Regions from separate parts of the Neobacillus sp. Fa239 genome, predicted to be linked through region 1. Evidence: riboswitches for the same ligand, from Rfam matches in the RefSeq annotation. Region 1 holds a riboswitch; each other region holds the start of a gene.
What was found. A riboswitch is a leader RNA that binds a small molecule or an ion and turns the genes downstream of it on or off. The one in region 1 is predicted to bind cobalamin.
Positions count from the first base shown of each region.

Region 2: it holds a riboswitch for cobalamin, as region 1 does, so the genes downstream of both, ACZ5XR_RS09845 (DUF4430 domain-containing protein) here and cobT (nicotinate-nucleotide--dimethylbenzimidazole phosphoribosyltransferase) in region 1, are expected to answer to the same signal.
Region 3: it holds a riboswitch for cobalamin, as region 1 does, so the genes downstream of both, ACZ5XR_RS12440 ((2Fe-2S) ferredoxin domain-containing protein) here and cobT (nicotinate-nucleotide--dimethylbenzimidazole phosphoribosyltransferase) in region 1, are expected to answer to the same signal.

Region 1 covers NZ_AP041611.1:2,912,173-2,920,221, forward strand. The annotation lists gene ACZ5XR_RS14085 (FecCD family ABC transporter permease) at 1-587, opposite strand, end outside; gene ACZ5XR_RS14090 (ABC transporter substrate-binding protein) at 584-1,549, opposite strand; gene ACZ5XR_RS14095 (cob(I)yrinic acid a,c-diamide adenosyltransferase) at 1,605-2,183, opposite strand; gene cobT (nicotinate-nucleotide--dimethylbenzimidazole phosphoribosyltransferase) at 2,180-3,955, opposite strand; cobalamin riboswitch at 4,112-4,291, opposite strand; gene ACZ5XR_RS14105 (hypothetical protein) at 4,548-4,703, opposite strand; gene ACZ5XR_RS14110 (YjcZ family sporulation protein) at 4,788-4,874, opposite strand; gene ACZ5XR_RS14115 (amino acid permease) at 5,620-7,110, opposite strand; gene ACZ5XR_RS14120 (HutD/Ves family protein) at 7,291-7,902, opposite strand.
Region 2 covers NZ_AP041611.1:2,067,738-2,075,786, forward strand. The annotation lists gene ribE (riboflavin synthase) at 1-450, shown strand, start outside; gene ACZ5XR_RS09835 (bifunctional 3,4-dihydroxy-2-butanone-4-phosphate synthase/GTP cyclohydrolase II) at 469-1,662, shown strand; gene ribH (6,7-dimethyl-8-ribityllumazine synthase) at 1,684-2,154, shown strand; cobalamin riboswitch at 2,276-2,466, shown strand; gene ACZ5XR_RS09845 (DUF4430 domain-containing protein) at 2,593-4,359, shown strand; gene ACZ5XR_RS09850 (DUF4430 domain-containing protein) at 4,356-5,060, shown strand; gene ACZ5XR_RS09855 (energy-coupling factor transporter transmembrane component T) at 5,042-5,950, shown strand; gene ACZ5XR_RS09860 (ABC transporter ATP-binding protein) at 5,932-7,533, shown strand; gene ACZ5XR_RS09865 (ECF transporter S component) at 7,512-8,049, shown strand, end outside.
Region 3 covers NZ_AP041611.1:2,586,156-2,594,204, forward strand. The annotation lists gene ACZ5XR_RS12425 (MOSC domain-containing protein) at 1-293, shown strand, start outside; gene ACZ5XR_RS12430 (S8 family peptidase) at 695-1,963, opposite strand; gene infC (translation initiation factor IF-3) at 2,283-2,759, opposite strand; cobalamin riboswitch at 3,173-3,359, shown strand; cobalamin riboswitch at 3,538-3,720, shown strand; gene ACZ5XR_RS12440 ((2Fe-2S) ferredoxin domain-containing protein) at 3,844-4,227, shown strand; gene cobJ (precorrin-3B C(17)-methyltransferase) at 4,277-5,902, shown strand; gene ACZ5XR_RS12450 (sirohydrochlorin chelatase) at 5,966-6,880, shown strand; gene cobK (precorrin-6A reductase) at 6,877-7,674, shown strand; gene ACZ5XR_RS12460 (precorrin-8X methylmutase) at 7,691-8,049, shown strand, end outside.

The DNA.
Region 1 (8,049 bases):
GACGGCCAAGTGATACCATCCAAACCGCCAATGAGCCAAAACAGCATTTCATGCATTGTTTCAAGTTGCGCCAAGGATAAAAGCAAGGTCACGATGGCACTGCAAAACGAGCTAATGGCTACCCCTGCTAAAAGTAAGGAATAAATGGCTGTTCTTCCTTTATAAGTTGATAATTGATAAATAACGAAAACAACTATTATTCCGCTTGTAAATGCACCAAGGGGCGTGCTCCATTGACTTAATTGAGAAAGACCAGATTGAATCACGATAACCGCTCCAAGGGAAGCACCGCTGGATACCCCAATGATAGCAGGGTCAGCCATTGGATTACGGAAAAGAGCCTGCATAACAGCTCCTGTACCCCCTAACCCTGCGCCAATCATTACAGCAGCTAACCATCTCGGCAAACGTACGGCCCCAACTACCACTGCATCGGTTGTACGCATGCCATGGAAATACCCCCATGCTTCACCAATGAGATGCTGAACCGGTATGGACACTGGACCGATGGAAATTTCAAGAGCGGATACCATAATAAAGAATATTCCAATGGCTACAAAAATAGGTATGATCCGGTTTCCAATCACTGCAACTTCACATCAGGATTTAACACATGTGCAACATCAGAAACCCCATTGACTATATATTGAGATACAGATGATAAATCGGCCCCATTTATAGCAAAAACCTGTTTATTCTTAACTGCATTGACATTTTGTAACGCAGAATCACTCAAAACCTTCTTTACAAACCCTTTTTCACTGTCTGCAACAATCATCACATCAGGATTTAATTTGACAATTTCTTCTTCAGAAATTTTTTGCCATCCGTTTAAGCCTTTGGCTGCATTGATTCCTCCGGCCATTTCAATCATTTGGTTAACAGTTGTATTGTCCCCAGCCGCATAACCATAGGAACTGTAGTCTAATACCGTCAATTTCTTTTTGTCCTTAACAGCATTTGAAATAGTATTGATCTTCGATTCCATTGACTGTACCAACTGATTGGATTTTCCCCTCTCCCCTACTAATTGGCCGACCACTTCGATACTTTTTTCAACGGAACTAATAGAAGTAAAATCGGTAAACTCATAGACGGGAATGCCCGCTTGTTTAATTTGATTAACTATTCCTTGGTTTGTATAAGATGCTAATAATACAAGGTCAGGTTTAGCCGCAATGATTGTCTCTGCATTGGCATTTTGAATTTGCGGAATTCCCTTAACAAAATTTATGACATTGGAATATTGTGGATCACTTGAATAGGTTGTCACCATAGCCAACTTGCTTTTTGGTATCATGCCTGCAAGGATTTCATCAGTACCTTCTGTCACGGATACGATATGTTGTGGCTGTTTTTGAATTGTGACTTTATTTCCAGCCTCATCTGTGACCGTTAAAGGGAATGCTGATGTTTTTTCCTTTGGCTGACTTTGGGAAGTTACATTCGCACTATTTGGAGACGCAGCAGTCTGTTGATTTCCACAAGCCGCTAAAAAAACTGTCGGGACAATAATAGAAATCAGAGTAAAAAGTGTTTGCTTTTTCATTTTAAGATGGCTCCTTTTCATTAAATAAAAATTTATTTTTCAATTCATATCCAACCTAATCTCTTTTGTCAGGGCTCTTGAATACTTCCGTGCTGTTGCTATATTCGATATCCTTTATGTTCTCTCTGGCGTTAACAGCCCGGGCCATGACAAACAGCAAGTCAGATAACCTGTTTAAATATTTTAAAGCTGGTAAATGAATTCCCTCCTGGCGCATACAAGCTACAGTACATCGTTCTGCCCGTCGGACAATTGTACAGGCGACTTGAAGTTGCGCTGAATGACGGCTTCCGCCACGCAAAATAAATTTAGTGATTTGATCTGCTTCCTCCTTATAGGAATCAATCAAGGGTTCAAGCACTCCAGCAGCATTTTCCGGTGTACGGTAGGTGTAATCTGCATCAGGAGCAGCAGCTAAATCTGCGCCGACATTCCAAAGCATTTGTTGGACAGATAAGAGATGTTCCCGAATATCCTCATACCTTTTTTCAAGTTCACTTATAATAAGCCCGATATAAGCGCCTGCTTCATCAACGGTTCCATAGGCCTCTATCCGAATATCATCTTTAAAACGGCGGGCTTTACCAATAATGGAGGTTTTACCTTTATCTCCTCCGCGTGTGTAAATTTTCATACATCCTTCTCCTCTTCCCCCCATATATTTTGAAAGATGAGCTCTTTCAAATTTAATCTTTTTCCCCATCCGACCCTTTCCAATATCGGGATATCCGGAAAATGGGAGGTATAACCGATAGTAAGCAATGCGACTGGATCAATCGAATCTGGGATTCCTAAAATCTTGCGAACATCTTCCTTCTGATAGATGCTAATCCACCCCATCGCAATCCCTTCTACCCGAGCTGCTAACCACATATTTTCAATAGCACAGGCTGTTGACATCAAGTCCGTTTCCGGAATGGTATTCCTCCCCAAAACATGCGGGCCTCCTCTTCCCGAATGATTCGTTACGCATATAGTCATCGGCGCCTGTAATAGTCCTTCCAGCTTCAACCGCAAATAATGGTCTTGTTTCATATCAGTATATTTTACCGAAGCCCGAATCCTTTCTTTCTCAACTGCACGATATAATTCATTTAAAATGTTTTGATCTGATATAACGATAAAATTCCAAGGCTGCATAAAACCGACGGATGGAGCTAAATGAGCAGCTTGAATAATGCGTCCCAGAGCTTCCTTTGAAATGGGGTCAGGCAAGTAAGAACGAATATCCCTGCGGGCCGCCAATGCTTTATAGACTGCCTTCTGTTCGGCAGGAGAAAAATCAAGTTTAGATGGCCCAAGAGTGTCTTCACCATCATAATCCATGAAAGCATCCTCTTTTAATTCCGTACGATGTGGGTTACTCACTTTCGCATCATCAAAGGTAGATGTCTCCGCCATAATTCGGCACGCTTGCTGCAAAGTGGGCAGTATTAGCAGCGCTCCCGACCCCTCACCTAAGCGAAGCTGCCATTGTACCATTGGTTCTAATTGCAATGCTTTTAATACATAGGTATGTGCCTGTTCCAATGAACAATGGGAGGCAATCAAATAATTTTTAATATCCTTATTGAAACGGGAGGCCCATAACGCTGCGATACCTGTCATGAATCCATCTAGTACAACTGGAATGGACCGGCTGGAAGCGGCAATCATGGCTCCTGCCATTGCCCCGATTTCAAATCCGCCAACGGCAGCTAGGATATCCCATGGATCATCCTTGCAAATACAGTGTTTAGTCAACGCTGTTTCAATAACCTGTATCTTATGCTGATGCTGCCTATCACTAATGCCCGTCCCCTTTCCTACGACTTGCTTCACAGGTAAATCTAAAAGAACAGCAGCCATTGCTGCAGCGGAGGTTGTATTTCCAATCCCCATCTCTCCAAAAATCAACAGTTCCTTCCCTTCATCAATAAGTTGATCAGCTATTTCCATACCAACAGACACACACTCTACTGCGTGCTCCCGAGACATGGCATAGTCTTGCACAAAATTCCGGGTACCTAGGGAAATTTTACGAACCACCGCTTTTGGGTGCCTCACTTTTGAATTTATTCCAACGTCAACGACTTGTAGGTCAATCCTGCTATGTCTTGCCAAAACACTGCTCACTGCACCTCCCATGCACATATTTACCGTCATTTCTTCCGTAACATGAGAATCATAAGCTGATACCCCTTCTTCATTGACACCATGGTCAGCAGCAAAAATAACACAGCCGGCATTATCTATTGAAGGAATAATGTTTCCAGTAATTCCAGCGAGCTGAATGATGGCTTGTTCTAAGATTCCAAGGCTTCCTTTTGGTTTTGTTAAATCATCTAAGCGAAACTCTGCTCTCTGCATCGCTTTGCTATTCAACGGACGGATTGCAGCTGCACGATTATAAATAATATCTGTCAAAACCATCTTCCTTTCTTTTAATCTAGCAACGACCCCTTACAAAAAAAGAAAAAACTCTGCCTTATTCGGCAGAGTTTATGTTGAAATATGTATATATGATTCACGTACAGGAATCCTCATATATAATTCTTCAACCTACCTCTCCTCGAAGGTATATTGTGCTATTTTTCACAGGCAGGTCTCCTGACTTACAGCGAGCACCGAAGCCTTCCCACAAATTGTTTTGCAGTGGCTGAACGGTTCGAATAATGCTGATTACAGTGGCGGGACCGTACCGGACTTTAACCGGTTTCCCTATTATCTTCGAATTGAAGCACCTGAGAAAATTTCTTATTTAATTGGACAATTTAATATTAAATATGCTCGTAAATTTTGTCAATTAACTTTTATCATTCATCTCCATTCGAACTTCCAAAAAAGGGCTAAAAGTTGTAAGTTTTGTACACTACGAAACTATTGGTTTTTTTCTTTGCCACTTAAACCGTCCCATTTCCAGTAACTGATGCATGTCAATAGTTCTTAAACTTTTAAGTGAAAATAGCCTAAAAAAGAGAGCCCGTAGGCTCTTTGGAAACATGTTTAAATCATTTGTCTAAAAGAATCTGCGTCTTCTTCTTTCAATTTCGATTTCGATACGTCTTCTTCTCTCTATCTCGATTTCGATTTCAATACGTCTTCTTCTTTCTATCTCGATTTCGATTTCAATAGGGAGAAACCTTCTTCTAAAGCCGCCAGGGAAAAAAAACATGTGTAATTCATCCTCCTTTCGTTTCAGTAGTCTAGACAAAGGGAAAGTTTACTCAGCCTGCACTTAATCCCGAAAAAAAATTTACTAGATCGTAAACGAAGTACCAACAATGATTAGTAGAATGAACAATACTACGATTAACGTAAAAGACATACTCAATCCATCAAGCATGTATATCACCTCCAGTACCTATTGGGTTATCTGAAGAAAGAATACTTTCCTCTATTTAATATATTTCTTAGGACAAGTTTGGATTGGACAATAATCATCATATTTCGACGAAATCCGTAATTTGCTTAACCCTAAAAATAAAAAAGCGTCTGCAATTCATGCAAACGCCTCGTAGAGGTAACTAATCTAAGATGATTTTCTCAGAACCAGTCTCTACTATGAGACCAATACTAGTCCCTAGTTAGAGACTAGTGATAATATTTCCTGCAATATATGCAAAACAACTAAAGAAAGATTTAATGAAATATACTTTCAACATCTATTGCAAGGGAGATTTATTTTTAAAACATCTATTGTTTTCCTATCAAAACCAGTTACACCTGCAATAGCAGTTTGAGTCCATCCTTTATGGCGAATATGTGACTTAGCCCTATCCAAATTAAAAAGCCTGGCAGGTAATGCTAGACGAGATTACATCGACATTTACTAAGATATAGATTTAAAAGCGTATCGATTTAATAGCGTATCGATTTAATAGCGTATCGATTTGATACAGCCGCTTTCCTATAAAACATCACAAGTGTTACTCCAAAGAAAGCCCCTTTTGGCGGCACTCCTAGAAGTAAAATAAGTTACGCAATGGCTCACATTAAACAAAAACACCCTAACATTTAAGAGTGCTGTCCATTTTCAAAAGTTAAAGGTGCCCAAAAATTGGCTCTTGGGCACCTTTTCCTAAGATTGATCAATCATGTTTTTTCGCATAGTCAAAATCAAATTCGCATTCTTCTAGTTTCACTACCTTTGTTTTCTTTATGAACTTAAAGCCAAACCATAAGCAAAAGAATAGAGGAATGCCAAGATAGGCGGCAATTACTCCGCCCCAATCAATTTTGTTTGAAAGGAACGCCTGGTAGTCTTGACCTAAAGTGACGAGTAAACCAACAGAAAGCGCAAATATTGGTCCAAATGGATACCATTTTGCCCGATAAGGCAGCTTATCAAGTGAATAACCTTGAGCCACAAATGCTTTACGGAACCGATAGTGGCTCGCTGAAATTCCAAGCCAGAAAATAAATCCTGTAATGCCGACTGCATTCATTAACCATACATACACAACGCCATCACCGAAGATGGAAGATAAAAAGGCAAACATGCCAATGATCGTCGTTAAAATAATGGCTGCAAAAGGAACACCACGCTTATTAAGTTTAGCAAATATCCTCGGCGCCTGTCCTTCTTTTGCCATGGCATATAACATCCGCGTTGAAGCATATACGCTTGAATTACCTGCCGATAAAATGGCTGTTAAAATGACAGCATTCATAAGTCCCGCTGCAAAGGCAAGCCCTGCCTTTTTAAATACAAGAGTAAATGGACTAACCATGATATCATTACTTAACAAACTTGGGTTGTTGTAGGGGATAATGAGCCCTATGACAAAGATTGCCAATACGTAAAAGATGAGAATTCTCCAGAAAATACTTTTAACTGCCTTCGGGATCGTTTTAGCAGGGTTTTCGCTTTCGCCTGCAGCAACCCCGACAATTTCTGTACCTTGAAAAGAGAAACCAGCAGCCAGGAAAATCGCAAAAGTGCCAAGTATACCTCCACTAAAAGGTGCTTTTCCCACTGTGAAGTTTTTAAATCCGATTGCTTGTCCGCCCATAATTCCAACAATCATTAGCAGCCCTATGACAATAAAGATAACAATTGCCACAACTTTGATAATGGAAAACCAATATTCCCCTTCACCATATCCCTTAACGGATAAATAGTTTAATAGAAAAATTAGTGCTAAAAATCCGAAACTCCAAAGCATCGATGGACTATCCGGAAACCAGAATTTCATTACCATCGTTGAAGCAGTTAATTCTACCGCTATGGTCATAGCCCAACTAAACCAATAAGTCCATCCAAGAGCAAAACCAAAGGCCGGATCAATAAATTTGGTCCCGTATGTGCTGAACGCACCGCTTGTCGGCATAAAGGCAGATAGTTCCCCTAAGCTTGTCATGACAAAGTACACCATTGCCCCGATAAAAATATAAGCAAACAATGCCCCTCCCGGCCCAGCTTGGGAAATAGCCGCACCGCTTCCAAGGAACAATCCCGTCCCGATTGCCCCTCCAATCGAGATCATCGTTAAATGCCGGGATTTCAATGCCCGTTGTAGCTTTTTTTCTTCTTGAACCAATTCCTCTGTAAAGTCTAATTCTTGTTGAACTGAATTCATTCTCCATTCATCCTCCCTTTGTTAATTTGTTCCTTTTTATGAAAGCACTTACAAAATTTTCTATAACATATTTAGGAAGATCAATATTTTAGGCAGTTAATTTTATTAACCTAAATAACTCCATAGGCGCCCCTCGGTTGATATGCAATTTTTGCACCAAATTAAAGTTAATAAGAATGTCTACTGGTATTGATTAACAATTATTGCTCTAATAATAGAAACCTCTTTTTTAATTTTATTACAAAACTTAATATTCGTTTCTTCAGATAAATTCTCCCTCATAATAATCAATGTATCACCTTTTTCGAAAAATAAAGGCTCATCTTCACCTATTTCAACTCTTACCATTCCTTCAACACAATAAAAAACCTCTGCCGTTCCTGTTGCATCCAACATTAAATCTTGAATATCCTTATTAAACTGAATGAAGGAAAGCCCTCCATCCCAACCCTCTGATAACATTAAATTAAAATCTTTAACTATCCCTTTACTTCTTGTTGTCCATCCACCATCAAAGCGATCTTGCTCAAAAGGCTTCAAAACCACCGAATGTTTTCCTTCATGCTCAAGGTACATTTCACCATTAATTATCATTATTACTCTTTGGACACCTGGTAGATGCGTAAATAGGGATTCTTGAACTTCGACATCAGCAGTACTAATGCGCCATTGGAAATTCCGTTTACTATAATCCGCATCTTCAGGATATATGGCCAGTTGCCTTGTTTTTCCACCGGACCAAAAATTCATAGCTTGTTCCTTTTTTTTTACAAATTTTATTGAATAAGTCATATTTCCACTCCACATATCTATCCAATTAATTATTACCTTCCAAAACAACTTGGGTCAGACATCGCACCTTTAACAAAGGGAGCTGTTGAGCTCCCTTGTAAGGTCACGAGTTGAGAAGCATTTCTGATAAAAAGTGCTTTACTCATT
Region 2 (8,049 bases), 840 kb from region 1:
AAGGCAACAAGCCTGAATCATATTAACCGGGGTTCAAAGGTTAACCTGGAAAGGGCAATGGCTGCCGGCGGCCGATTTGGCGGGCATTTTGTTTCCGGTCATATCGATGGCACGGGTGTAATCAAAAGTAAAAAGCCGTTTGAAAATGCCATTTATTACGAAATTGAAGCGAATCAAGAAATGCTAAATTACGTAATCTTAAAGGGCTCCATTGCGGTAGATGGGACAAGTTTAACCGTTTTTGGCAAAACTGAGTCAAGTTTTACGATTTCCCTTATTCCCCATACATTATCAGAAACCATCCTGGGTTTGAAGGGACAGGGTGAAGTCGTCAATTTGGAATGTGATATGATTGGAAAATATGTCGGCCATTTTTTAACAGGTCTTAAAGGGAACCAAAAGGAAAAAGGAATTTCCCTTTCATTTTTAGAAGAAAACGGATTCGTATAAAACAAAGGAGTGAGAAGATTGTTTAATACCATTGAAGAGGCTATTCATGAATTAAAACAAGGGAATGTCGTCATCGTATGTGATGACGAGGATAGAGAAAATGAAGGTGATTTCATCGCCTTAGCAGAAAAAGCAACGCCAGATGTCATTAATTTGATGGCTACCCATGGAAGAGGGTTAATATGTGTTCCAATTGAAGAGGAGCTAGCTCAAAAACTGAATTTATGGCCAATGGTAGCGAAAAATACAGATGCCCATGGAACAGCTTTTACCGTCAGCATTGATCATAAATTTACATCAACAGGAATTTCGGCTTTCGAGCGTTCCGCAACCGTTTTAAGCATGCTCGATCCGGAAGCAAAACCAGACGATTTTAAAAGACCCGGGCATATTTTTCCTTTGATCGCTAAAAAAGGCGGTGTATTAAGGAGAACAGGCCATACGGAAGCGGCTGTCGATTTAGCCAATTTATGCGGGGCAAAGCCTGCTGGCGTGATTTGCGAAATTATGAATGAGGATGGGTCTATGGCACGAGTTCCTCAATTGCGGAAAATTGCTGATGAATTAAACCTGAAAATGATTACAATAAAAGACCTGATTGAATATCGCAATAAAAAGGACCGGCTGGTCAAACGGGAAGTGGAAATCACACTGCCTACAGAATTTGGCACTTTTAAAGCAATCGGGTATACAAATTTTGTAGACCAAAAAGAGCATGTCGCATTAGTGAAAGGGGAAATTGATCCCGAAAAACCAACTCTCGTCAGAGTACATTCGGAATGTTTAACGGGTGATGTTTTTGGCTCCTATCGCTGTGATTGCGGCCCGCAGCTTCATGCAGCCCTTAAGCAGATTGAGCAAGAGGGTAACGGAGTCCTATTATACATGCGCCAGGAAGGGCGGGGCATTGGCCTATTAAATAAACTAAGAGCCTACAAGCTCCAGGAAGAGGGTTACGATACAGTCGAAGCGAATGAGATGCTAGGCTTTGGTGCTGATTTAAGGGAATACGGGATCGGTGCTCAAATATTAAAGGATTTAGGCATTACGAAAATGAAGCTTCTAACGAATAATCCTCGAAAAATTAAGGGTTTAAAAGGCTATGACCTTGAGGTGGTGGAGCGGGTTCCGCTTCAAATGGAATTGAGAAGAGAGAATGAAAACTATTTAAAAACAAAACATGACAAGCTGGGACATCTTTTACATTATTAAACATAAATGGAGGATCAAATGATGGGACATATTTTTGAAGGCAATTTAGTTGGAACAGGGTTAAAAATAGGGATTGTAGTTGGGCGGTTTAATGAATTTATTACTGGTAAATTACTTAGCGGTGCCCAAGATGCCTTGAAGAGGCATGGGGTTGATGAAGCGGACGTTGATGTGGCTTGGGTACCAGGGGCATTTGAAATTCCGTTAGTTGCTCAAAAAATGGCGAAAAGTAAAAAGTATGACGCAGTTATTACTCTCGGGACTGTTATTCGGGGATCTACCCCTCATTTTGATTATGTTTGTAATGAGGCGGCGAAAGGCGTTTCCGCAACAGCCTTAAATAGTGGTATACCAGTCATTTTTGGGGTACTTACCACCGATTCCATTGAGCAGGCTATTGAACGGGCCGGAACAAAGGCTGGCAATAAAGGCTGGGATGCGGCGACGGCAGCAATCGAAATGGCTAATCTTTTCAGAAGTATCGAGCAATAAGATATGGATTTATGAAGCAAACCAATAGGCAAACTATTTTCTGTTTGCCTATTTCAATTATCAACTACTTTTTTTATAAATCTATACAAATAAAAAAATATATATAATAATAGAGATAACATAAAAAAATGAAAGAACAGGTGCTAAAATCTTGAAAGAGATTGTAGCTTAAAAGGGAAGTTGGTGTAATACCAACGCGGTCCCGCCACTGTAAATGGGAGCAACCTATAATATGTCACTGTCAAAATAGATGGGAAGACATAGGAAGCCATGACCATGAGCCAGGAAACCTGCCTGTTTTTAAACACCTGCAGCCTACGGGGATAGGAGAGTGTTAAGCATTTAAACGTAAGCATTGCGTTTTTTCTTAACATTACATAACACCCTCCTCCAATTTGGGGGATTTTTTTATGGGAAATTTTAAAAGGGGAGACAGACATGAAGAGCAGAAAATCAAATTTATGGATGGCAGCAATACTTTTGTTTGCATTATTAACAAGCGGATTCCAAATTCCAGCATTTGCAGCAATAGAGGGGCAACAAGGGACGGTTTCCGTTTTTGGAACCGATGAAGCAGCACCATTACTGCCTGAAAAGACCATTCAATTAGGAGATAAAGAAACCGCTACGGAAGCATTGGAAAGTGCAGTTGGGAAAGAAAATGTGGAATATTCTCATTCTACCTACGGTGATATGGTGACGGCGATCAGCGGATTAAAGGCAGAAGGAACCAATTATTGGGCTTTCTATGTGAATGGAGTAGCCGCACAAATGGGGGCCGATACATACATTGTCCAGAATGGTGACAAAATCAGTTTCCGTTATACGGACTGGACGAAGCCTCCGCAAAGCAGCGTGTCCATTAAAGTGGTAGATGATAAGCAAAACATAATGAATAATTTATCAGGGATTACCATTATTGGGCATCCTACCGCTTTGCAGCTTTTGCAGACTGCCCTTGGGCCTGATAAGGTAGGGTTAACAGATACCCAATACGGAAAAATGATAACTTCGATCAACGGAATGAAAGCAGAAGGCACCAATTATTGGGCATTTTATATTAATGGAAAAATGGCACCGGTTGGAGCAGACAGCTATCAGCTACAGTCGAATGATCAAATCAGTTTTCAGTTCGAATCCTGGCAGGCTCCCGGTGATAATGGAAATAATGGAGATAATGGAGATAATGGGAATGACAAGCCAGTCGTTCAACCAATTTCCAATGTGACAGTAAATAAAGCAATCAGCTCTGTCGATGGATACGTCATGAAAGAGAAAATAGGTGAATGGGAAGCTATTGCCTTGAAACAAACAGGCAGAAAGATTCCTGCCAGCTATCTGCAAAATGTGAAAAAGCAAATGATCCAGAATCAAGGTCAATTTCATAAAATCACCGATACGGAAAGATATGTTCTTGGAATTCTTGCAGCCGGTGGGGACCCCACGAATATTGAAGGTTATAATCTAGTGAAGGAAATATATAATGGAAACGTGACCAAACAAGGTTTAATCGGTGTTGCCTATGCGCTAATTGCGCTTGACAGCGCGCACTTTCAAATCCCGGCATCTGCTGTTTGGACGAGAGAAAAGCTGGAAAACTATTTGCTTGAAAAACAAAACAAAGACGGCGGCTGGGCCTGGGATGAAAGCAGCACAAGCGATATTGATACAACGGCGATGATCTTATCAGCATTTGCTCCATATAAAAACCAAGCGAACATGAAAGTAAAAATAGATAAAGCCGTTCAATATTTATCGAAGCAATACCTTGGCCATAAAATCAACAATAGTACGACTGCTTCCCAAGTAGTCATCGCCCTTTCAAGTTTGGGGATTAATGCCAGTGAAGGCTTATTTGCGGATAGCAAGTCAAACCTGCTCCAATATTTATTATCCTTCCAAAATAAAGACGGCGGATTTGGCTGGAAAAGCGGGGATTCAAGTGACCCGGTATCGTCTACTCAAGGGTTCCAGGCATTAGCAGCCTACCTGCTTTATACGAAAGGAAGCGGTTCATTGTATCAGTTGCCGCTCTTGAAACAGGCTCCGGTCAATGAGCAGGCGGCTCCAGCCACAAACATTAAAAATGGTCATTCTTTACCGGACACGGCAAGCAACGCAGAGAATCTTCTCCTTTTAGGGGCAGTGTTCATCCTGATCGGGATGGCAGCATTCTTTTTGTTTAATAGGAGGAAATCAGCTTGAGGCGATTTTTAACATTAATGATCACCATCCTGCTTTCGGTAAGTCTAGCGGGGTGTGGTGGTACATCAGCGAGTTCCACAGGCCAAGCCAAAAAGGATACAAAGCCCGTAGTGATAGCGGTCCAAAAGGATACTAGTAAAAGCCCGACCGTTCCTGTACAGCCAAAAGCAAAATCTACGGCAATTCCGGCTGTGAAAAAAGAAAGTACAAAAATCAATGAGCCAAAAAAAGCAGTTATAACCGAAAAGAAAACAAATACTGCTGAAAAACAAAAAACAGTAACAACAATAAAACCTGCAGTAAAACCTGCAGTAAAACCTGTAGTAAAACCTAATAGCCAGACATCCGGAGCAAAGCCCGTAACAAAAACACCTGTTCAGAAGCCGATTTCGACCGTTACCATTTCGATTGTAGGTCCGAAAGATCATCGAAATATTCTCGCTGCCGAAAAAGTAAGCTTTCAGGACGGAGATACAATTTATGATATTCTCATGCAAGCTGCCAAAAAACACGGGATCCAGGTTGATTCCCGTGGCAGCGGCGCAACCGCTTATGTAGAGGGAATCGATAATATTTATGAGTTTGACTACGGTGTCAAGAGCGGCTGGATTTTTAAGCAAAACGGTAGCAGTTTGACAAGAAGTGTCGGGGTTATGAAAGTCAAAGCAGGGGACAGTATTCAATGCCTATACACGGAATAAGCGATAGAAGCATGGGATTTCGTTTTGAACGGTTACACCCGCTGGTTACTTTTCTTTACTATGTGGGGAGTGTCGCCCTTATGATTCTTATGCTTCATCCGGTTTTCTTGGTTTCGGGGTTCGTCATGATATTGATGATGAACCTCCTCCACGATCGGTTTCAGGGACTTCGGCACTGGCTTGTTTTCATTTTTTCAACCTTTTTGCTAATGGTGATCCTGAATCCTCTTTTTAATGAGAGAGGGCGTCATGTTTTATTTGAAATCCACCAGCATCGCTTCACATTGGAAGCGATTACCTATGGAGGAATGAATGCAATGGCGATTATCGCCATTATTGTCCTCTTTATTTCCTATAACATTGTGATGACGCCAAATAAATTGTTATTTTTATTTACAAAATTTTTACCGCAGTTTGCCGTCCTCTTAATGCTGACGCTCCGGTTTATCCCGTTAATGAGACGAAGATTGGAGGAGATTTCAGTTATACAAAAAAGTAAGGGACTCTCGGTAACTCAGGGACAATGGAAATACCGGGCAAGAAACGCGATGCTTTTTGTCCAGGCACTATTAACTTATTCCCTGGAAGAAGCCATCCAAACGGCAGATTCCATGAAAGCGCGGGGGTACGGTTCCCATCAGCGCTCAAGCTATGAGCATTTTACTTTTCGAAGCGGCGATTTGCTGGCAGGTATCTATTTGCTGATTTTGTTTACGCTGATTATTTACGGGAGAGCTTTTGGCTTTGGATTTTTGCAAATTTATCCGGTCATGGAATCTTGGCATTTATCTGTGATGGATGTTCAAACACTTATCTTTTATTTATTATTTATAAGCTTTCCATTATTTGTTGAAGCAGGGGGGATGCTTAGATGGCGATTATTCAATTAAATGATGTTTCCTTTACCTACCCAGACTGTTCAGATCCAGCCATCAGGAATCTTTCCCTTGAAATAAAGAAGGGACAGTTTGTCGTCCTGTTCGGTGCATCCGGTTCAGGCAAAAGCACCCTTCTCCACTTATTAAAAAACGAGATTCGCCCGCACGGAAATCTGACAGGTGACATTTTGATAAAAGGGGAATCAAGTGGGATAGGATTTGTTTTTCAAGATCCGGAAAATCAAGTGGTTGCAGATGATGTGCTGCACGAAATGGTTTTTGGTCTCGAAAACATTGGTCTGTCTCCGAGTGAAATGAGAAGCCGGGTCGCGGAAATGGTTCATTTTTTTGGTGCAGAATCCTTGCTCCACAGAAAAACCCATGAGCTTTCCGGCGGGAGAAAGCAACAGATAAATTTAGCTTCTATCCTCTTGATGCAGCCGGATATATTGTTATTGGATGAACCAACCGCCCAATTGGACCCGGTTAGTTCAAGAGAATTTTTAGATATGCTGAAACGGCTGAACGAGGAATTTGGAATGACGATTATTTTGGCCGAGCACCGACTCGATGAAGTGTTTACCATGGCAGATCAAATTGTCATGATGGAAAAAGGACAGGTTCTTTTAAGCGGCGAACCTAGGAAAGTACTTGAAAAGGTTTGGAATTCTCCAAATCAAGCCTTTGTGCCAAGCATCCCGGCGCTATTTTTTAGTATGGGAGGCAACGGGGATGTTCCCTTAACCGTAAAAGAAGGAAGAAACTGGGTTCAGCAAGCGGCACCACAAATAGTTGAGAAAAATGTATCTTTGAATCCAAGAAATTGTGGTGAGGTATGGCTGAAGGCCAAGAAGGTACAATTTCGCTACGATAAGAAATCCGAATTCATCTTAAATGAGCTCGACCTTTCATTAAACAAAGGGGATTTTTACGCTTTGCTCGGCGGAAACGGGTCAGGAAAGTCCACTTTATTAAAAGTGCTGGCGGGGTTGGTGAAACCGGAAAGCGGCCGGATTTTTTATGAAAATAAACCTTTGAAAAAAATCAATCTCCCGAAAACAATCGGGTATTTGCCGCAAAATCCAAAGCTATTTTTCATTCAGGATACGGTAGGAAAAGAAATGGAAGTCATAATGGAGCAGTGGGGCATTCTTCGAGATGATAGAGTAAAACAGCTTTTGGTAGATTTGGGCATCGATCAATTGCTTGAAATCCATCCATATGATTTAAGCGGCGGGGAGCTTCAAAAGGCGGCGATGGCTTGTTTATTACTAAGAAAACCGGAAATTCTTCTTTTAGATGAACCGACAAAAGGGTTGGATCCCATTTCTAAAGAGAATCTCGCTAAAATTCTTGGCAAACTGAATGCTGAAGGAATCACCATTTTTATGTCTACTCATGACGTAGAATTTGCTGCCCAATATGCAACGACATGCGGCATGATGTTCCAGGGGAAGATTACAGCAGAAGGAGCACCAGAAAGCTTTTTCAAAGGCAATTTCTTTTATACAACCATGGTTCAGCGGCTTTTCCGGGAAACCTCCGTGATCACAAAAGAGGAGGCACTAGGAAGATGCGTTTTAATCGAGTCTTAATGAAAGTTATCTTATTTTTCCTTGTTGTTGGGGTATTATTGACCTCTTTTTGGTGGGAAGATCAATATTTACTCTTGAGCTTTGGAATGGTAATTTTGATATTTGGACTATTTTTGATTCGTTTTGAAGGAAGAAAGGTCGATCCACGAGAATTGGTCCTGCTTGCCGTTTTGGCGTCCATTGCCGCTGTTGGCCGGATTCCGTTTGCCAGTATTCCGAGCGTGCAGCCGACGACATTTGTCATCATGATGGCCGGTTTGGTATTCGGGGCTGAAAGCGGCTTTATTATTGGAGCTGTGGCGGCCCTTGCTTCCAATATGATCCTTGGTCAAGGTCCGTGGACACCGTGGCAAATGGCGGCATGGGGACTTGTTGGTTTTACAGCAGGGCTTTTAAAGAATACGAAACTGTTGCAGTGGAAGTGGGGAAGGCTTCTCTTCGGGTTGATCTGGGGCTTTTTATTTGGCTGGATTATGAACATCTGGGGCTTACTTTCCATGGTACAGTCGGGTACGC
Region 3 (8,049 bases), 330 kb from region 1:
AGCCAGTAGACCCTCGTCGTTTTCGAGCAAACGTTTTAATCGATACAGAATCAACGGGATATCTCGAAGATGATTTGTTGAACCGACTAATCAATGTCGGACCTAGGGTTGTCCTGAGAGTTGTTGCTCCACTCCAAAGGTGTGTAATGGTGAATAATCCACAAGAGGAATTAAGACAGGATGTTCGGGTTCTCCGAAACTTGGTTAATAATCATAGTGGTACTTTTGGAGTATGGGCTAAGGTTGAACGTATAGGTGAGGTGAATGTTGGAGATGAGATAACCTTACAATAAGTTAATCGTTTTCCAACTAACGGAGTGCGATGCTTACATAAGGCATCGCATTTTTTTGGCCTGATTAACGAAACAGATTGTGCGGCAGCCATTTTTCTTGTTCTGCTAACGGTAGCAGGTTACTTTAATAAGATCCAGTTTGTAAATAAGTGATTTAACATAAAAACGACATTCATGGTAGAACGTCGTTTACTGTCAAAGGACCGGCAAAAATACCGGACTGGATTAAATCTACTAATCAAAAAAGGACCCAGCCCTGGCAACATAGGACAAGATCTTTTTAATTATAAGGAAACTTCTACTTTTTCATTCAACGCAGGAAGCTCTTTTACAAGCTTACGTTTTCCTTGCTAATCCTCACTACATGCTTTAGCAAACTTAAACTATTTCTTTTTAAAAAATTACCCTTCCATTGTTTTGACCGTTCGGTTTCCAGCGCAATCTTCTGCTTCTATGGTGATATTCTTCTGATATTTCATTTGATAAGAATAAATGGTATCTTGATCTTCCAAATCCATAAATGATGGAACAACTCTCTTATGGTTAATCTTCAATTCTTTTAACGATAAATCCCGAATGGTAAATAATACATATTTTATGCCGTTTTTAATATAATACTCATCTTGGACTACAGGGGGCTTTGGCTCGTATAGGATAACCGCATCTTTCACGGTTTTTAAGTGGTTCGCACCGTAACCTGTTAACCGGATGTTGTTCATCCCATATATAAGAGGAATCAACAATTGATTCGAAATAGTAAACGTTTTCATTTCCTTGTTATTTATTTTAACAGTCAATTTCTCAAGGTTTTCTGTTTTCAGATTTAGTACTTGAAATTTATTTCTTGAAAAAGTTTTATATTGGTCTAATTCCAAATAGGGTTTATTCATATATTTTGCGAAGGCAGAATTTATGTCGATGGCTTCATAATTCATTTTCTTAAGGGTTAATAAATCACAGTCTTTACTCAGTTCTTTTTTAATGTTATCCTTTTTTACACCATCTTTCATCATATCCGCAACAATTCCAGTCACAAATGCTGTTGACATACTCGTCCCTTTACCCAAAACTTTAGGAATATCATCGGCAGGAGCGTATACAGCGATTTTACTTCCATAATTTGAAAAGCTTGCAATCCTTTTCGTTTTTGTATCATAAGCACCAACCGCAATCACACCATTTTGGTCCGCAGGAAAATCAACCTTATTTTTTCCTTCATTTCCTGCTGCAGCGACAAATACCACCCCTTTTGCTTCTCCAACTTTTATCATCAAAGATGTAAAAAAATCCATTGGGGTATAGGAAAAACTCATGTTAATTACATCTGCACCTTTTACGATACTGTAAAGAATAGCCAGTCCCATGAAGGGGTGATTGATTGTATTCCTGTCGGATACCACTTTTACAGGAAGAATTTCGTTATCTGGTGACATTTGAGAAATGATTTCTGCCATTTCTGTCCCATGCCCGTATTTGTCTTTCGGTTTTTGAAAGGGATTAATAAAATTAAATCCATTTAAAACATGAGCCTTTTTTATGCTTTTTGTTTGACTTATTCCTGAATCAAGTACAGCAATGATTGTTTTTTTTGAACGGAAATCATGGAACATGAAAAACAAGACAAAAACTAAAAATAGCGAAATTATAAGAAAAATGAACTGCTTTTTCAATATTATCACCTCGTATATCAAGAAGTCGTTATTTTCAGAATTCTACAATAATATCAACAAATCCTTTTTTAAAAATAATATTTTTACAAAAAAGCAGGCAATCAGCAAAATTCCTACTTTCACCGTAAAGCTTGCCTGCATCAAGTCGGCATGAATTTAAACCACTATAAAAATAAACCTACCGTTTTTAATTTATAAGTTTTTTCGGATTTGAAATAAGGAATTGCACCATTAAAACCAATCAATACTGCAAAATTTTGATTAGTTCTCGCTGATCGCACAATTGAGCCAATAAAAAAAGCCTTTAATAGGCTCTTTTTTATGGTTTCAACAAAATCGACAAGATGCGGCCTTGCAATGTGGCGTTTGTTTTAGACTTCACCAAGTGGCTGACCTCTTGGCAAAAATTGCTGAGAAGTTCTTCCCCAATGTTTGAATGGGTGATTTCTCTCCCGCGAAAACGGACGCTCACCTTTACATGATACCCTTTTGTTAAGAAGCCAATCGCGCTTTTAACTTTTGTTTGAAAGTCATTTTCGTCAATCGTGATGGACATGCGTATTTCTTTTGTTTCGATGGTTACCTGATTCTGTTTATTCTGCTTTTCTTTTTTTTGTAATTCATATCTGTATTTTCCACCATCTAAAATCTTGCATACCGGTGGATCTGCCTCACTGATTTGGACAAGGTCCAATCCCATTTCCATTGCCATCTTAAGCGCCTGAACTGTCGGTAACACTTGTTGACCGTTTTCCGATACAAGCCTTACCACATTGGATTGAATCGATTCGTTCATAATAATTTTTTTAATAAATCAATACCTCCTTATTTGAGTTGCAACTAAATCGCAACTGGTACAATGGTGCTTTCTTATTACAAATTATGTTAAAAAACGAAGGTTGGAAAGGCTATTTAACTAATTCGCACACCATATCATCGAAACTTATTGGAATGGATCTGCAAAAGACAAACACGTAGCTGTATATGGCAATTAAAAAATGATGTTTATGAAGGATGTTTTTTGAATGTAACAAAGCCGAAATATGCAAGGAAATTAATAAAAACTTGTATATTTTCGGCTTATTGATAATTATTTAAACAAGATGAAGTTATTGGCGGGCAGCGTTTTCGTAAAAGAAGTTTAATAAACTCTTGAAATATTAAATCTGATAGACTAGTATAATAATATCTCATAAATTAAATACTAATTTGTTAACAATTAGTTAAGATGCCTTAGGGCTTAATAGGGAATCTGGTGCAATACCAGAACTGTCCCCGCAACTGTGAGTGTGGACGAAATAGACAAACCACTGAAACGTATATATAGACGATACGGGAAGGGTCTAAAGTAGGAAGATACACAAGTCAGGAGACCTGTCTTAGCTGTTAAAGTTTCTAATTTCTTCGGGGGTTGAGAAGATGGAACGTTTGGACAAAAATGATTATTTATTAACATTCTTTGTGCTTACGTTTTATCCGTTCAACTCATGTTGAACGGATTTTTGCGTTATGATGATTCAAAATCATTTTTTATGATCCAAGTATTGCTTTAGAGGAAACAAGCCTTTTTAACAATTAAATAGATTAGGATAGGTGCACATTAAAAATTTGTGCTTAATAGGGAAGTACGGTATAAATCCGTCACGGTACCCGCCACTGTATGGGGAGTTCGTTGCAGATGTCACTGAAGGAATTCGGGAAGACGCAATGGAATGATGAACCTAAGTCAGGAGACCTGCCTTTACCTAAGAGCTTCAATCAACCTACGGGAACATAGGTAGAAGTGCTGAACATACATCGCATTTTTTTGTGTATATATTCTGCACCCCTATGTCCATAGGGGTGCTTTTTTGCGTAAAAAACGAAAAGGAGTGTGTGACATGACTACTTGGAATTTACAAGGGACGAAACACCATGTATTCATTTGCAACGGCAGCAGCTGTATGAGAAAAGGGGGGGAGGAAGCAACACAAGCCATTCGGAATGAAATTGCTAATTTAGATTTAGATTCACTTATTCATACAACAAGAACACGATGCAATGGAAGATGTAAGGATGCACCCGTTGCCATCGTCTATCCATCAGGGACTTGGTATAAAAACGTAAGCCCAGAAGTGGGAACTACAATTGTAAGGCGTCATCTGGCGGAAGGTCATTGCCTTCAAGAGCATGCGATCTATCACTATTCCGAACAAGGATTCATACAGCCAGAAGGGTCGGAATGCATCGAAGGAATACAAAAGGCTGTTAAAGAAAAGGTTTAACAGCCGATAGTATCTGGATTTTGGAAATTTTGGAAGGTGGCGTAATAGGATGAAAGGCAAATTATTCGTTATTGGTTTTGGCCCTGGTGATGAAAAACATATCTCTGGACGGGCAAAAGAAGCCATCCAAGAAAGTGATATTATCATCGGCTACAAAACATACGTTGATCTAATCAAGGGATTAATAGCTGGAAAGCAAATCATCAGCACAGGAATGACAGAAGAAGTGAGCCGGGCCCAGGAGGCTGTGAAACAAGCCGAGCACGGTTACAGGGTAGCCGTCATTTCGAGCGGTGATGCCGGAGTATATGGAATGGCAGGACTGGTTTATGAAGTGCTAATCGAAAAAGGCTGGAAAAAAAACTCAGGGGTAGAAGTGGAGGTGGTCCCTGGCATTTCCGCCATCAACTCCTGTGCTGCTTTATTAGGCGCACCGGTCATGCATGATGCCTGTACGATCAGCTTAAGTGATCATTTGACACCTTGGAGCTTGATCGAGAAAAGAATCGAAGCGGCCGCTCAAGCTGATTTCGTGGTTGCCTTATACAATCCAAAAAGCGGGAGAAGAACACGGCAGATTATGGAAGCTCAAAAAATTCTCTTAAAATATCGCTCGCCAGACACTCCTGTAGGATTGGTAAAAAGTGCTTACCGTGATAGTCAAAAGATCGTTTTAACCAATTTACAAGAGATGCTCGAACATGAAATTGGCATGTTAACTACCGTTTTAATTGGCAACTCTTCAACATTTTTCTACGAAGGATTGATCATTACTCCGCGCGGTTATCAGCGGAAGTATACATTAAATCAGGCAATACAGCCGTTGAAACCGCATCAGCGTCTGCAAAAGGAAGCCGAACCATGGGCACTGGAGCAAACGGAAGATGCAACACCGGTGAACAAGAAACAAGTCACCCCAACCCCAATGAAAGAGTCGCCAAGAGAACTGGCTGAGGAAGCCTTGCAAATGATCCTTGGTGAGAACGATGAACGAGCTCAAGGTTTATTGGTGAAGCAAGACTTTCAATCTATTTTTGAGGTAGCGGTCAGCTCTGGTGTCGCCAATAAAAAATTTACCGCGAATCAGATGGTCATTCTTTCCAAAATTGTCGGAGAAGAAGGTGTCATGGAGTACACACAAGACCATTTTATGAAGCTGCAAATTTTAACCTCTAATCCTGATGTGATTGTTGAAAAACTAACGGCGGCAAACTTTTTGATTGCTCCTGTCGGTGACGTATTAACCGTAAAAGCCTGTGATTTTTGTGACGGTGAAAAGAAGGATTCCATCCCTTATGCCGATGAGCTGCAGGAAAGGCTTGGCGGCATGGAACTCCCAAAAGAATTAAAACTTGGCGTGAATGGCTGCGGAATGGCCTGTTATGGAGCCGTAAAAGAGGATATTGGCATTGTCTACCGCAAAGGAGCGTTTGATTTATTTCTAGGGGCAAAGACAGCTGGAAGAACGGCACATCCCGGCCAAATCGCAGCGGAAGGAATCCATCCGGACCAAATTGTCGAGGTCATAGAGGGGATTGTTCAAGAGTACAAACAAAAGGCTTATCCGAATGAACGTTTCTATAAATTTTTTAAACGGGTCAAAGCGGTGCAAGGTTTTGTGTACCAGGATATTACACCAAACCTTAAAATCGAAGCGGCTGTTTGCGGGGAGTAAAGGGAAGAAGTCTAGTGGCCAATTATCAGGGAATGCATTTACAAACAAAGAGGAGGAAATAGTTTGAAAGCAATTTTATTTGTGGGGCATGGGAGCAAAGATCAAGAGGGAAATCAGCAGGTTCGCGAGTTCATCGGTGAGATGAGTGGGAATTGGGACGATTCTATACTGGTGAAGACGTGCTTTTTAGAATTTGAACGACCAACAGTGACTCAAGGCATCGACCTATGTGTGGAGAAAGGGGCCGACCATATTGTCGTAATTCCAATCATGCTCTTACAGGCAGGGCACTCTAAAATTCATATTCCAGCAGCCATTGATGAGGCAAAGAAGCAATATCCACTTGTTCAATTTACTTATGGCCGGCCAATTGGTGTACATGAGGAAACCTTTGAAATTTTAAAAACGAGATTAATGGAAATTGGCGAGAATTGGGAGGCATCAGACGACGAAACGGCGATCCTTTTGTTAGGACGGGGCGGAAGCGATCCGGATGCGAATAGTGATTTATATAAAATTGCTAGATTACTATGGGAAAAAACAAACTATAAAATCGTCGAACCTGCTTTTATGGGGGTGACCAATCCTCTTGTGAACGAAGGGATTGAGCGCTGTATAAAGCTAGGAGCAAAAAAAGTGGTCATCCTGCCTTACTTTCTATTCACAGGAATCTTGATAAAACGGTTAGAAGATATGATGGTTCCTATTCAAAATCAATACTCCGCGATTGAATTTCAATTGGCAGACTATTTTGGTTATCATCCAAAATTACAGACTATTTTAATAGAACGAGTGGAAGAAGCCCTTCGTGATGAGGTGAAGATGAACTGCGATACCTGCCAATACCGTCTCAATGTGATGCAACATATCGATCATCATCACCACCATGACCATGACCATCATGACCATGACCATCATGACCATGACCATCACCATGATCATGAACATGCCGTGCAAAAGGCAGGGGAAAGAGGATGATTTTCGTATTAGCCGGTACAAGTGATGCACGAGCCCTTGCTTTAGAAATAAAAAAGGAAGGATTCGCTCTCCTGGCCTCCGTTGTCACAGAAAATGCAGCGTTTGAACTGACGGAGTCAGGAATACCTGTTCAAGTAGGGAGATTAACGGATGAAGACATGGTGGAATTGATTGACACAAAAGGGATTCAAGCGGTTGTCGATGCGAGTCATCCTTTTGCGGAAGAAGCTTCGAAAAACGCAATCAAGGCAGCGCAAACGGCGGGAATTCCCTATATCCGGTATGAACGGGAGTCTCAAACTTTCCAATATGACAACATGACAGTCGTCGAAAGCTACGAGGAAGCAGCGGAGCTTGCATTGGCCAAAAAAGGCGTGGTGATGCTGACGACAGGAAGCAAGACGCTTCAAATTTTCACTGAAAAACTATTAGATAATCCGAGCATCCGCTTGATCGCCCGGATGCTGCCTCGGGTGGATAATATGGAAAAATGTGAGCAGCTAGGTCTGCCGCAGAAAAATATTATTGCGATCCAGGGACCATTTTCAAAAGAGTTCGACAAAGCCCTTTATAAGCAATATGGTGTGACCTTAATGGTGACTAAAGAGAGCGGGAAAGTCGGATCGGTTGATCAAAAGGTGGAAGCCGCCAAGGAACTGGGGATTGATGTCGTCATAATTGGCCGACCGAAATTAAATTATGGAACCGTCTATGCTCATTTTGTCGATGTCATCGAGGAATTACATAAAAAGGTCGGTTCCAGACAAACGGCCAAAACAGACCAATCATTTTAATACAGGAGTGAGAGAATTGGATTTTAGAACTGAATTTAAACCTTTAACGGTTCAACCGGAACAAATTGAAGGAAGAAGCTTTGAAATGATTAATGAAGAAATTGGAGAGCACTCGTTTACCGAAGAACAGTATCCGATTGTCCAGCGGATCATCCATGCATCCGCGGACTTTGAACTCGGGAAGAGCGTCCTCTTTCATCCTGACGCCATACAGTCCGGCATACGCGCGATACGGAGCGGGAAAAAAGTGGTGGCCGATGTTCAGATGATTCAAAGTGGTGCTAATAAAGCACGAATTGAAAAGTACGGCGGAGAAATCAAGGTCTATATTTCTGACCCGGATGTTATGCAAGAAGCCAAACGGTTAAATACCAC